DNA from 3 places in the Gryllotalpicola daejeonensis genome. Region 1 is predicted to be linked to each of the others. Evidence: predicted binding sites of a transcription regulator. Region 1 holds the regulator's gene; each other region holds the start of a gene.

Region 1 (4,757 bases):
AGGCTCAGCTCGATGCGCGACTCACTGGTCTCTCGCGTGATGGAGGCGGTGCGGGGGCCTGCGGTCATGCGCTCAGCCTACTGGGGCGCGCTCGGATGTTTCCGCGAGCGGGCTGCCGTGACGCTCGACGTAGCGAGCCATCGCGTCGAGGAACTCGCTCGTCTCAGACTCGGTTCCCGCGGAGACGCGGAGGCTGTTCGGGATGCCCATCTCACGGATGATGATGCCCTCCGCCAGCAGCTCGTCGAACACCTCGCGCGGGTTGGCGACGCGATCGAAGAGGACGAAGTTGGACCACGTGCGGTAGGGGTGGAACCCGAGCGCCGTCAACTCGGTGACGATGCGGTCGCGCTGCACCTTGATCTCGTCGACCATCGCGAGCATCTCGCGCGCGTGGGCGAGCGCCCCAAGCGCCGCCGCCTGCGTCAGCGCGGACAGGTGGTACGGCAGCCGGACGAGGCGGAGCGCGTCGGCGATGGCGGGGTCTGCCGCGAGGTACCCGAGTCGGACGCCCGCGAAGGCGAACGCCTTGCTCATCGTTCGCGAGACGACGAGGCGCTCACGACCAGGCAGCAGCGTGAGCGCACTCGGCTCACCGGCCGGGAAGAACTCGGCATATGCCTCGTCGACGATCACGATGCCGGGCGCCACCTCGTAGACCGCCTCGACGACGTCGAGAGACAGAGGCGTGCCCGTGGGGTTGTTCGGCGAGCACAGGATCACCACGTCAGGCTGAGTGCGGCGCACCCAGTCGGCGGCTCGCTCAGCCGACAGCTCATAATCGGCGTCTCGGTCGCCCGCGACCCACTCGGTGCCGGTGCCGGAGGCAAGCAGCGGATACATCGAGTATGTCGGCGCGAAGCCGAGCACAGTGCGGCCCGGGCCACCGAACACCTGGAGCAGCTGCTGCAGGATCTCGTTCGAACCATTCGCCGCCCAGAGGTTGTCGCGCGTCAGGCCGTGGCCCAGATAGCCGGCCAGCGCGTCGCGCAGCTCGACGAACTCGCGGTCGGGGTAGCGATTCGCGCCGCTCACAGCCTTCGCGAGCCGCTCGAGCACGTCGGCCTGCACGTCGTCGGGGATGGGGTGAGTGTTCTCGTTGACGTTCAGCTCGACCCTGACATGCTTCTGCGGCGCGCCATACGGCTCACGGCCGCGCAGGTCGTCACGGATCGGGAGGTCTGAGAGAGACGTCACGCCTCTATCGTAGGCGGCGCCTTGACAGGCCTCCGCTTGAGCTACCTCGCGTACTGCGCGGGGATCGCGAGCGATTCGCCGGGCGTCACGACGGTGCTCTGCAGCCCGTTCATGTCAACGATTGCGTCGATCACTTCACGCGGGTCGGCGTGAGGGGCGACACGCTCGGCGATCTGCCACAGCGACTCACCTTGCGCGACAGTGACGTGCTCGACGCTGCCGTGTGCGGTCGCCGCCGACGGCGCCTGCGCGGACGCGGCCCCGGTGCTGACGCCGAACCAGAGCGCGGCGGCCAGCAGAGGCGCCGACGCCAGCGCGACCAGCGCGAGCCTGCCGCGCCGGGTCACACGGAGTCGCGAGCGAACCGCCGGGCCGGGATGCGCCGGCGTGCCGACGGGCCGTCGCACGTTGAACGCTGCCCTCGCGGACGTGTGAACAGTGAAGCTGCTCATCTCAACCCTCAACCTTCGTCACCTGGTTCGGAACGCCTGTTCGATATTTCGGACGCTTACGAACCTATCTTCGATCTAAACTTGATGCAAGCCCCGCATGATTCACGAACTTATCCACCGGTTTCGGCGACTCGCTCGAACAAATCCCCTACACAGAGGGGGTTTGTCGCTAGTGTGTGGCTCACTGGTGGAAATGCAACCAGCGACCACTGACATTGGGGATTTGACGTGACCACAGATGCCGTCAGCGCCGACACCGGCGCTGCACCGAAGCGCCGTACCCGCCGCCGCAAGAACCTCAGCGACAAGCAGCTCGCGATCCTCGACGTGATCAAGAAGTCGCTCGCCGCGCGCGGCTACCCGCCGAGCATGCGCGAGATCGGCGACGCGGTCGGTCTCGCCTCACTGTCGAGCGTGACGCACCAGCTCAACCAGCTCGAGCTCTCCGGCTACCTGCGCCGCGACCCGAATCGGCCACGCGCGCTCGAGATCCTCATCGACCCTCCGTCACCGGCCGAGCAGACCGACGACTTCGAGACCAAGGCGCCCGTCGGCGACGCGATGCTCGTTCCCCTCGTCGGGCGCATCGCCGCAGGCATCCCCATCACCGCCGACCAGCAGGTGGAAGAGGTGTTCCCCCTCCCCCGCCGCCTCGTCGGCAACGGCGACCTGTTCATGCTCAAGGTCGCCGGCGAATCGATGATCGACGCCGCGATCTGCGACGGCGACTGGGTGGTCGTGCGCCAGCAGCAGGACGCCGTGAACGGCGAGATCGTGGCCGCGATGCTCGAGGGCGAGGCCACGGTGAAGGTGTTCCGTCAGCGTGACGGCCACACCTGGCTGCTGCCGCGCAACTCGGCCTTCGAGCCGATCGTGGGCGACGAGGCGGTCATCCTCGGCAAGGTCGTCGCCGTTCTGCGCGCGGTCTGACGCTCAAGCACGTCGGGGGGCCTACGAGGCGGGCTCCCCGACGATGGCCTGCGCCTCGCTCGTGAACTCGGGCGCGATCAACTGCGCATAGCGCGCGTCGTCGATGAGGCCGACGCGCGCAAGCACGGCGAGGGGTACCTCGTGCATGTTCCGCGTGTACAGATGGATGCCTGGCGCCCCGCCTTCGATGAGGCGCTCGGTGAGCTTCGCGGCGAAGTCGATGCCGATCTCGCGCCGACCGGCCTCGGTCGGCTCGACCTCGAGCGCCACGGCGAAGTCGGCCGGTGCTTGCTCGCCCGAGAGCTCGAGATTGCGCGCCAGTCCCGCCGGTGTCGTCACGGGCGTGATCGCGGGCAGGATCGGCAGCTCGACACCGGCGGCGCGCGCGGCGTCGACCATGCGGAAGTAGTCCTCGGCGTGGAAGATCATCTGGCAGATCGCGAGGTTGGCGCCGGCAGCTTGCTTGGCGAGCAGCGTGTCGATGTCCTGCTGCCAGGAGCGGGAGGACGGGTGTCCGTTCGGGAACGCGGCGACGGCGATGGCCGCGCGCTCGCGCCCGTCGCGGTCGACCGTGATTCCCGGCGTGCCCGGAACCGCGACCTCGCGCCACGGCCTGCGCTCGTTCTGGACTGCATGGATCAGCTGGACGAGTTCGGCTGCTGTGCGGATGTCGCCGGGGAAGGCATCCTCAGGTGCGCCGACGGGCAGATCACCGCGGACGGCGAGGAAGCTGTGCACGCCGGCATCCATGAAGGTCCGCACGGTTTCGTGCGCGTGCTGCACCGTCGACCCGACGCAGGTGAGGTGCGCCATGGTCCGCACTCCGGGGTGGTTCTCGATCACGTGCTTCAGCACGTCCAGCGATGCGTCTTGCGACGAACCGCCCGCGCCGTAGGTCACCGAGACGAATTCGGGCCCCGCGGCGACGAGGCGCGCGATGCGGTCGGGCAGCTGCTTCGCGATGTGCTCGGAGCGGGCGGGATGCAGCTCGAACGAGAACGGCACCTTCCTCATGCGCGCGGAGCCGCCTCGAGGCGATACGGCTCGAACGGCGCGACGCGGCTCGGGTCGATGAGCGCCGAGATGCGCGTGCCCTGCTCGGTGTAGCTCTGCGAGGTCACGCGGCCGTGATCGTGGAGCGCCGCGATGATCTCGCCGTGCTCGTAGGGGACGAGCAGCTCGATCGGGACCGAGTGGTCGGGAATCAGGTACGCGATGCGGGCGAGCACCTCGTCGATACCCTCGCCGGTGCGGGCGCTCGCGAAGACGGCGCCGGGCACGAGTCCACGCAGCACGAGGCGGGTGTCGTCATCGATCAGATCGGATTTGTTGAACACCACGAGCTCGGGGATGTCTCGCGCACCCACCTCGCCGATGACGTCGCGCACCGTCTGCAGCTGGCTCGCCGGGTCGGGGTGAGAGGCGTCGACGACGTGCACGATCACGTCGGAGTCCTGAACCTCCTCGAGCGTCGAGCGGAAGGCCTCGACGAGCTGGTGGGGAAGGTTGCGCACGAATCCGACGGTGTCGGCCAGCGTGTACGGTCGGCCGTCGAGTGTCTGCGAGCGGCGCACCGTCGAGTCCAGCGTCGCGAAGAGGGCGTTCTCGACGAGCACTCCCGCACGCGTGATGCGGTTGAGCAGACTCGACTTGCCCGCGTTGGTGTAGCCCGCGATGGCGACCGATGGCACCTCGTTGCGGCGGCGATTCGCGCGCTTGGCGTCACGGGCCGGCTTCATGTCCTTGATCTGACGGCGCAGCTTCGCCATGCGCGAGTGGATGCGGCGGCGATCGAGCTCGATCTTGGTCTCACCGGGGCCGCGGCTCCCCATGCCGTTTCCGGCGCCGCCGACCTGGCCACCGGCCTGACGGCTCATGGACTCGCCCCACCCGCGCAGACGGGGCAGCAGGTACTCGAGCTGCGCGAGCTCGACCTGCGCCTTGCCCTCGCGGCTCTTGGCGTGCTGGCTGAAGATGTCGAGGATCACGGCGGTGCGGTCGATGACCTTCACCTTGACGACGTCTTCGAGCGCACGACGCTGGCTCGGCGCGAGCTCGGTGTCGGCGATCACCGTGTCAGCGCCGAGGTGCGCGACGATCGCGGCGAGCTCTTCCGCCTTGCCGCGGCCGAGGTAGGTGCTGGGGTCGGGGTGCGGACGGCGCTGCAGCAGGCCGTCG
Region 2 (4,757 bases), on a different contig from region 1:
CACCGGCCTCGAGCTGACCCAGGCGATCGACGCTGGCAAGAACGTGCTGTTCGAGGGCGGCCAGGCGACCATGCTCGACGTCGACCATGGCACCTATCCGTTCGTCACCTCGTCGTCGGCGACCGCGGGCGGTGCGGCCACCGGATCGGGCGTCGGGCCGTCGCAGCTGACCCGCATCATCGGCATCGCCAAGGCGTACATCACGCGCGTCGGCGCCGGCCCGTTCCCGACCGAGCTGTTCGACGAGTGGGGCGACTTCCTCGTCGAGAACGGCCACGAGTTCGGCACCACCACGGGCCGCCGCCGCCGCCCGGGCTGGTACGACGCGCCGATCGCGCGCTACGCCTCGCGCGTCAACGGCCTCACCGACCTCGTGCTGACGAAGCTCGACGTGCTCACCGGGCTCGAGAAGATCCCCGTGTGCGTCGCGTACGACGTGGACGGCGTGCGCTTCGACGAGGTCCCCGTCTCGCAGTCCGACTTCCACCACGCGAAGCCGATCTACGAGGAGTTCCCGGGCTGGAGCGAAGACATCTCGGGCGCCCGCACCTTCGAGGAGCTGCCGCAGACCGCGCAGGACTACGTGCTTGCGATCGAGCGACTCTCGGGCTGCCGTATCTCGGCGATCGGGGTCGGGCCCGAGCGCGACGCGATCATCGTGCGTCACGACCTGATCGGCTGACGGTGGCCGCGTCGGTCTGGCTGGGCGGCTACACCCCCGACATGGACGGCGTCGGCGAAGGCATCCTGCACGCCTCCGTCGAGGCAGACGGCATGCTGACCGAGGTGAAGCTCGCGGCGGCTACCCCGAGCCCGAGCTTCGTGGCGCAGCATCCGTCTCTGCCTGTGCTCTATGCCGTGGGCGAGAAGGACGCGACGTTCCGCGCGTTCTCAATCGGCACGGGCGGCGCGCTCGCGCCGCTCGGCGAGCCGGTCGCGGCAGGCGAGGCCGCCTGCCACATCGCGATCGACCCGGACGGGCGCTTCGCGGTGGTCGCGTGCTGGGGCTCCGGCGAGGTGCTCGTGTACGCGCTCGATGCGCAGACGGGCGCGATTTCGGGGCGAACGGATGCCTCGGCCGCGCTCGACCCGTACGCGGGCGTGCCCGAGACCGAGATGGTCGCGCCGCGCCCCGACTATGCCCCGCGCGTGAGCAGGGCGCACTACACGCAGTTTCTCGCCGACGGGCGGGTGCTCACGATCGACCTGGGATTCGACCTGGCCCGCGTGTGGCGGTTCGACGCGGCGTCGGGGGCGCTCGAGCTCGACTACCAGGTGGTCTTCCCCTATGGGGTGGGGCCACGGCACGTCGCTGCCGCCTCTGACGGGCGGCTCTATGTGATCTGCGAGTACGCGGTTTCTGTGTTCGTTCTGGCGCCGGGGGCCGACGGGCGGTATGCGATCGCGGGGTCGTCGCCGTTGCGGTCGGTGCCGCGCGAGGCGGGGGAGTACGCGGCGCACCTGTCGCTGTCTGACGACGAGACGCTGCTGTACGCCACCGTGCGGCGCTCGAATGTCGTGGCGGTGCTCGCCGTGGGCGCGCCGGGCGCGGGCGAGGCGCCGCGGCCCGTCGCCTCGGTGCCATCGGGCGCCGATTGGCCACGTCACCACTTCGTGCAGGGGTCGCGGCTGTACGTCGCGAACCAGCTCGGCGGCGAGGTGACTGTGTTCGCGCTCGGCGCCGACGGGGTGCCCGGCGAGATCGTGCAGCGCGTGCCTGCCGGCTCGCCGACCGCGGTGGTGCCGGCTTTCCTGTGATGGGTGGCGCTGTGCGGCATCCGGTCGCCCTGATTTCGCCCTAGGGTTTCAGTCATGTGCCCCACCGAACCCGACAGCGCTGAGGCTGCGTGGCAGAAGCTGCTGCGGATCCGTCAGAGCATCGACAACATCGACGCCGCCCTGATTCACCTGCTCGCCGAGCGGTTCAAGTTCACGCAGGAGGTCGGCGTTCTGAAGGCCGAGTTCGGCCTGCCTGCCGCCGACCCCGAGCGCGAGCATCGGCAGATCGCGCGGTTGCGCGAGCTGGCGCTCGAGAGCAACCTCGACCCCGAGTTCGCCGAGAAGTGGTTCAACTTCGTCGTGAATGAGGTGATTCGTCACCACATTCGCGCGGGCGCCGAGGGTGAAGAGCGGGAGTCGCCTGAGTTGTAGCGGGCTGGTCTGGTGGCGCGTGCGGCGCAAGCTGGGCGCACGGATGCCTCGGGCTGTGGGGCTGGGTGTGGAGAAGTTGGCCCTTCCCGCGGACATGTGAATAAGTGTTCTATTATTTCCTAGCGATTGTCGGATGCTTGGCGTAGTCTTGTTCTATGTCGAAGGTCGGGTCTGCCGCGTGCGGGGCGCTTGCGCGTCTTTCTGCTGTGCTGCCGGTGGATCCTGCGGTTTTGACGGATGGGCAGTTGGTGCGGCTGGCGGAGGATCTTGCCGCGGTGCACCGACACCTGGATGCGATGGAGCTGGCGGTGGCCGGGGAGGTGCAGCACCGCTCGGACCCCGAGGCGCCGGACTCCCTGGCGCGCCGGTTGGGGTTCAAGACCGCCGCCGGGGCGATCCAGGGTCTGACGAAGTCCTCGGGCAAGGAAGCTCAGAAGCTCGTCGCCCAGGCGACCGAGTTGAAGAAGCTGCCGGCCGTGGAGGCCGCGGTTCTGGACGGGCGCATCGGCCGGGAGGCGGCCGCGGCGATCAGTGGGGAGTTGCAGAAGGCCGCCGGGAAGGATCTCGGCCGCGCCGACGCCGTTCAGGTGGCCCTGGTCGAGGCGGAGCTCGTCGAGCTGGCCACCACGGCCGGTGCCGACGAGGTGAAAGCACGAGCCGCCGAGAAGGCCGCACTGCTCGATATCACGGCCGTGGAGGATCAGGCGCAGAAGGCGATGGCGCAGCGGTACTTCTCCATCGGCCCGACCGTCGACGGCGCTGCGAAGGTGTCCGGTCTGCTTCCGGCTGGGCATGCGGCCGTCGCACGGGGGCTGTTCGACGCGTTCATCAACCCGAAGGGGAGGAAGACCGTCACCTTCGCCCCCGCCGACGAGGTCACGCCTGAGGACTCGCGCACGGCGGGGCAGAAGCGGGCGGACCTGTTCCGGGATATCTGCGCCTCCCAGGCCCGCTCGGCTGAGGTGCCGGAGATGGGCGGGGACCACCCCACCGTGTGGATCTCCACCACGGTGAAGGAGCTTCATTCGGGTGAGGGGTTGGCGTTCTACGCCGGCACCCCCGAACCCGTCCCCGTCTCAGAGGCCGAGCAGGCCGCCTGCACCGGCGGGATCCAGACGGTGATCTTCGGCGACGACGGGCAGGTGCTGCGCCTCGGGCGCAGCGTGCGCGGGTTCACGAGGCGCCAGCGGCGCGCGATCGCCCTGCGGGACGGCGGCACCTGTGTGATCCCGGGGTGCAGTGTCCCGGCGCAGTGGTGCGAGGTCCACCACGTCATCAGCTACAAAGACGGCGGCAACACCGACCTCGACAACGGGGTGCTCCTGTGCTGGTTCCACCACCACGAAATCGACTCCGGGCCCTGGCAGATCCGCATGACGGGCGGAACCCCAGAAGTGCGCTACGCCCACGGCGGCCGGGTCATCGACTGGGCACCCGCAGGCAACGGCACAGCCGCACGACTCAGAGCACAAGCCGGCGCGCAAGAACCACCCGGCCCGTAGGCCGATTCTGAGCGGTCTCGTAGCGCGCCGGCCTGGGCGAGAGCGCGAGGAGAATTGCCTGGCATCCGCGCCGACTCAAACCGCATGCTTCATCCGTCCGCGTGGCGTTACGCGCTGCGGCGCTGTTCAGGCAGGGTGGGTGAACGAGACCGGCTTTCCAACGGACTTTGCGTACGCGATCTCCTTGCGGGTCGACTGCCCGATGTAGCCACCCGGGTTGACGACAAGAACGCGGTCAGCCATCTCGATCTTGCGCAGGTGCAACGCACTCAACGCCGCCCTCTGCGCTTCCGAGATCGGCGCGTCCACTTCGCCTGGCGCGATGACAACCGCGCCAGCGAGCGTCAGATCGCGGTTTGCCGCGCGCATCTCGGGCGTGAACCGCACGGAACCGCAGATGCACACGATCTCAGGCCGGTCGGCCCCACCTGTGTTGGCCCCAGTGCGAGGAACGAGAGCAGGGTCGACGCGACTCATGTGCTCATCCTGGCGGACTCCTAGTCGGAGCTCTTCAGGATGATCGCCTCCGTCGGCGGTGCCGCTGAGATGCGGCGCTCCTGATCTTCGGAACCACGTGCTGCCTGCTCGGACTGGTCCTCTGCGTTCTTGGTCTCTCGTTCTTCGGGTTCGTCCGTCATTCCGCAATGGTAGTGCTGTGCGCTCCCGCCGAACCGGAGACACAGGCAGCGCCCCCGAGTTCCCGGCTCGCGCCCGGATGCTTCACACCTCGGTGAAGCAATGCACTACTGTCACTCCATGCCAGACCCGAGAAAGCGAGCCCCGCGCAAAGACGCCGAGGCCAATCGCGAAGCCATTCTCGACGCGGCGACCGTACTGCTCATGCAGGACCGCAACACTCCGCTCGATCCGATCGCCCGACAAGCCGGCCTCACTCGACGCACCGTCTACAGCCACTTCGCCGGACGAGATGAGCTCATCGACGCCGTCCTCATTCGCGCAGCCGCCCGTCTCACCGCCGAACTCGACCCGATCAGCCACCCCGACCCCCGCGTCGAGCTCGCCCTGCACGGTTCGCGCCTCTGGGCGGAGAGCGAAGACGTCAGGCTACTGACGCGCCTCGCGGGCTACGGCGGGCACCGCGAT
Region 3 (4,757 bases), on a different contig from region 1:
GCATGACGCCGGTGCACCGGGGGCCGGATGCAGGCAACCCCGACCCCCGTGCGATCCGCCTCGTCTACGCCTTCCGCCCGCTCACCGCAGGCGAGCTCGCCGCGGCGCTGCACTGAGCGCTGCCGGTGCCGCTCACGTCGCTCGCTGTGAGAGGCGACCGGATGCCTCGAGCCGCAGCTCCACGTCGAGGTTCAGCCGCTCCAGGAATCCCCGGTCATGGCTCACGACGAGCAGCGCGCCGCGGTAGGCGGTGAGCGCCTCGACCAGACGGTCGATCGAGTCGAGATCGAGGTTGTTGGTCGGCTCGTCGAGTACGAGCAGCTGCGCGGGTGGGTCGGCGAGCAGCAGCCGCGCGAGGCCCACGCGGAACCGCTCGCCGCCCGAGAGGCTCGAGACGGGGCGGTCGACGGCGTCGCCGCGGATCAGGAAGCGCGCGAGGCGATTGCGCAGCTCGCCGGTCGTCGTGTTCGGCGCAGCCTGTGCGACGTTCGCGAGCACCGTGGCGTGCTCATCGAGGGTGTCGATGCGCTGGGGCAGATACGCGACGCGCTCGGTGAGCAGGCCCTCGCCTCCGACCAGCCGCTCGAGCATCGTCGTCTTGCCGACGCCGTTCGGTCCGGTGAGCGCGACGCGCTCGGGTCCCTGTAGCACGTAGTCGCGGCCATCGCTGCTCGGAAGCGCGGCGATTCGGCGGCCACGGGCGACGCCGGGGTCCGGCAGATCGACGCTGATGCGGTCGTCGTCGCGCACCAGCAGATCGGCGGCTTCGACCGCGGCCTTCGCCTCGGCTTCCCGCCCCGCGTGCAGCCCACGGATCTTGGCACCGGACTTCTCGCCCGAGTTCTTCATCGCGTCGAACATCGCCTTGCCGAAGTCGCCGTTTGCGCGCTTCTTGCGCCCGTCTGCGGCGCTGCGCGCGACCTTGGCCTCTGCCCTGATGCGGTCGCGCTGCTCGGCCCGCAGCTTCTGCTTCGCGGTGACCAGCGCCTGTCGCGCCGCCGCCTGCTGTTCCTCGAGCCAGGCGCGGTAGGCGCTGAACGGGCCGCCGAAGACGGTCAACCCGCCACCGCGCAGCTCGGCCGTGTCATCCATCAGCTCGAGCAGCGCCGTGTCGTGGCTGACGACGATGAGCGCGCCGCGCCATGCGCGCACGAGGTCGTAGAGGCGCTCGCGCGCGTCGCCGTCGAGGTTGTTGGTGGGTTCGTCGAGCAGGGCGACGGATGCCCCGCGCAGCCGCACGCCGACGACTCCGGCGAGCATCGCCTCGCCGCCGGAGAGCTCGTCGACACGGCGGTCGAGGTCGCTGGGCAGGCCGGCCGCGGCGAGCTCCGCTGCGGCGCGCTCTTCGACATCCCAGCCGTCGGTGCCGATGAGGTCGAAGTTCGCCGGGTCGGGGTCGCCCTGCGTGACGGCGCGCACGGCGTCGACGACGGCGCGCACCCCGAGCAGGTCGGCCAGCGTGGCATCCGCATCGAGCGTCAAATGCTGCGGCAGATAGTCGACCGTTCCCGTGATGCTCACGGTGCCGCGCGTTGGCGTGAGACGGCCCGCGATCAAGCGCAGCAGCGTGGACTTTCCGGCGCCGTTCGCACCGATGAGGCCGGTGCGGCCGCGGCCGAAGGTGCCGGTGAGTCCGTCGATGGCGGTTTCGCCGTCAGGCCAGGCGAAGGTGAGGTCGTTCAGGACGACGGAGGGCGAAGAAGGCATGGAAAAGGCTCCGGTTCGTGTCGAAGATGAACGCCGACACGGCGGAGCCTCGGTGCTTTCGAAGAGCGGGCAGGCAGCGGTGTCAGCGAGTGGTCGCGAAACCGGTGCTGTCCGTCATTCCTGATCCTTCTGCCTGTTCCCTGGCATGGCGGGTGATCCGCGGGAACGGTTGATTATGGCATGGATGCTTCGTCGAGCGCATGCATTGGCGGGGGGGTCGTGCATCGCGCGAGCAGGCTGGAGACCGCACGGCGCCTCGCAGCGGAGGGCGGATGACCGGTGCCGAGCATCCTGCCCTCGGATGCCCGAAGCTCTCGTTCTGTGGGTCTTGCCGTGCACAGGCGGCGACGCGACGAGTTGTACACACATTCGGCTGTCCGGCCTTGAATGTCGGGGGTGCGTTCTAGCCTTGTGGCATGTCTTCGGTGCTGGATTCGCTGGACCGGCTGGCCGCCATGGTCGCCGGGGCGTTGCCGTGTGCCGATGACCTGGCAGTTTTGTCGCCCGATGAGGAGGCGCGGGCGACGCAGGTTCTGGGCGGCATCCGTGCTCGTGTCGGCACGACCATTGCACTGCTGGCCGCCGACATCATCCGCAAGTCCGCGCGGGAGCTAGGCACCGAGGGGCTGGCGCAGCAGCGCGGCTTCAAAGACGGTCTCGGGTTGGTGCAGAACCTGACCGGGGTGAGCCGTGATGAGGCGGCCCGGCTGATCAGGGTCGGTGATCTTTTGGAGACGGCGCAGGCCGTAGCGCCGGTGCATGAGGCAGGTGACGAGTCGGTGGCGGCGGGGGAGCGGTCGCTTGCGCTGCTGAGCGCGCTGCCCGGCGGGTGGGATGCGCCGATCGGCGTCGCGGTGCGCAACTGGTGGCTGAGCGCCGCCCAGGGCGACGCGCTCCGGCGCGAGCTGGGCGCCCCGCGCCTTCCCGAGCTGACGGCGGAGTGGCGCCGGGCGGCGCTGGAGCTGATCGGCGACAGCTGGTCGGGGCACTGGACCCCGGAAGACCTCGGCCGCGCCGCCAAGCGCATCCGGGCGTCGCTGGACACGCTGGCGGCCTCCCGTGAGGCCGAGCAGCGCAAACAGCAGCGGTCGTTCACACGCGTCGTGCGCCGAAACGGCATGGTGCACTACGACATCGACCTCGACCCGGAATCCGACGCCCGCTTCTACGGCCCCATCCGTACGATGCTCTCCCCACGGCTGGGCGGCCCGCGCTTCCGCGACCAGGCAGCGATCGAACGCGCCCGCGAACTCGGCGAGGACCCGCGCACCACCGAGCAGCTGCAGGCCGACACGCTCGTGGACCTGGTCGAATGCGGCGGCCAGGCCGAGAGCAACGTGCTGCTGGCCCGCCACCGCCCCCAGGTGACCATCGCGGTGACCACGAAAGAGCTGCAGAAGGCGCGCAAGGCGCAGAACATCCTGGCCCTGCACGCCGCCGGCGACCACAGCAGCTGCCCCGGCACCGCCTTCGGGCTGGCTTGCGCCGGCCCCGACCAGGGCATCGCGTGGATCGACGGGTCCGAGTCCCCGATCACCGCCACGGACGCACTGCGCATGCTCTGCGGGAACGGGTTCACCCCGATCCTGTTCGACGAGACCGGCCAGGCCATCGACGTCGGCAAAGACCAGCGCCTGTTCACCCGCCGCCAGCGGCGCGCCCTGGCCAAACGCGACGGCGGGTGCCTGTGGCCCGACTGCCTCATGCCACCAGAGGCCACGGAAGCCCACCACCTCAACCCATGGGGCGAGCATTCTGCGCATCACAAGACTGAAACCCGCGACGGCGCCCTGTTCTGCAAGCGACATCACCTGATGCTCCACAACCACGGAGCACGAGTTGAACGACGCGGATCCGAATACTGGCTGCTGTGGCCCGGGCGCGACCCCATCCGCCTGCACTCCAAAGCGGGAATCCAAACCCAACTACGCCGAGAGGCAGCCAGCGCATGACGGAGAACTCTGCCTGGAGCCGGCGAGCACACATGCCGGGCTCAAAGCGCAATGTCGGTGGTCGAATCTAGACTCGAAAGGTGACGTCCCCAACTACTTCCGCGGCGTTCGGGCACGTGCACCCGGTCGACTCGCGAGCCAAGCTCAGCGTGCGCGGCGCGCGCGTGCACAACCTGCACAACGTCGACCTCGAGATCCCGCGCGACGCGCTCGTCGTGTTCACCGGCCTGTCCGGCTCCGGCAAGTCCTCGCTCGCGTTCGACACCATCTTCGCCGAGGGCCAGCGCCGCTACGTCGAGTCGCTGTCGGCCTACGCCCGCCAGTTCCTCGGCCAGGTCGACCGTCCCGACGTCGACTTCATCGAGGGCCTGAGCCCGGCGGTGTCGATCGATCAAAAGTCCACGAACCGCAACCCGCGTTCGACCGTCGGCACCATCACCGAGATCTACGACTACATGCGCCTGCTCTGGGCGCGCATCGGTGTCGCCCACTGTCCCGTCTGCGGCGAGAAGATCCAGCGCCAGACCGTGCAGCAGATCGCCGACCAGCTGATGGAGCTCGACGAGCGCACCCGCTACCAGGTGCTCGCCCCCGTCGTGAAGCAGAAGAAGGGCGAGTTCGTTGACCTCTTCAAAGAGCTCGCAGCGAAGGGCTTCGCCCGCGTGCTCGTCGACGGCGAGCAGCACTCGCTGACCGAGCCGCCGACGCTCAAGAAGTCCTACAAGCACGACATCTCGGTGATCGTCGACCGGCTCGTCGCCGGCCCCGAGATCCTCGGCCGCCTCACCGACTCGATCGAGACCGCCCTCGGCCTCACTGACGGCCTCGTCGACGTGAACTTCGTCGACGAGCCGGCCGACTCACCCGATGCGTGGGTGACCTTCAGCGAGAAGCTGGCGTGCCCGAACGGGCATCCCATTCAGCTCACCGAGATCGAGCCGCGCACGTTCTCGTTCAACGCCCCGTTCGGCGCGTGCCCCGAGTGCTCCGGCCTCGGAGTGCGCATGGCCGTCGACGACGAGCTGCTGCTGGGCGACCCCGAGCTGAGCCTTGCCGAGGGCGTCATCATCCCGTGGACCAGCCAGGGCAAGAGCCTCT

The links. Region 1 encodes LexA, which represses DNA repair genes until DNA is damaged. Its sites were predicted from a motif close to TCGAACANNTGTTCGA; they were not measured.
Region 2: a site for LexA is predicted at 2,248-2,263, ahead of ABD736_RS09535 (HNH endonuclease signature motif containing protein). Genes of this name have one in related genera too.
Region 3: a site for LexA is predicted at 2,065-2,080, ahead of ABD736_RS01650 (DUF222 domain-containing protein). Genes of this name have one in related genera too.

The regions. Positions count from the first base shown of each region.
Region 1 covers NZ_BAABBV010000002.1:20,942-25,698, forward strand. Annotated here, with positions in the region: gene hisB (imidazoleglycerol-phosphate dehydratase HisB) at 1-68, opposite strand, end outside; gene ABD736_RS12980 (histidinol-phosphate transaminase) at 73-1,197, opposite strand; gene ABD736_RS12985 (LysM peptidoglycan-binding domain-containing protein) at 1,239-1,649, opposite strand; gene lexA (transcriptional repressor LexA) at 1,878-2,579, shown strand; gene ABD736_RS12995 (methylenetetrahydrofolate reductase) at 2,601-3,593, opposite strand; gene hflX (GTPase HflX) at 3,590-4,757, opposite strand, start outside.
Region 2 covers NZ_BAABBV010000001.1:1,950,223-1,954,979, forward strand. Annotated here, with positions in the region: gene ABD736_RS09520 (adenylosuccinate synthase) at 1-682, shown strand, start outside; gene ABD736_RS09525 (lactonase family protein) at 685-1,758, shown strand; gene ABD736_RS09530 (chorismate mutase) at 1,813-2,151, shown strand; gene ABD736_RS09535 (HNH endonuclease signature motif containing protein) at 2,307-3,653, shown strand; gene ABD736_RS09540 (hypothetical protein) at 3,780-4,040, opposite strand; gene ABD736_RS09545 (hypothetical protein) at 4,151-4,291, opposite strand; gene ABD736_RS09550 (TetR/AcrR family transcriptional regulator) at 4,410-4,757, shown strand, end outside.
Region 3 covers NZ_BAABBV010000001.1:321,980-326,736, reverse strand. Annotated here, with positions in the region: gene ABD736_RS01660 (GNAT family N-acetyltransferase) at 1-116, shown strand, start outside; gene ABD736_RS01655 (ABC-F family ATP-binding cassette domain-containing protein) at 133-1,707, opposite strand; gene ABD736_RS01650 (DUF222 domain-containing protein) at 2,124-3,659, shown strand; gene uvrA (excinuclease ABC subunit UvrA) at 3,776-4,757, shown strand, end outside.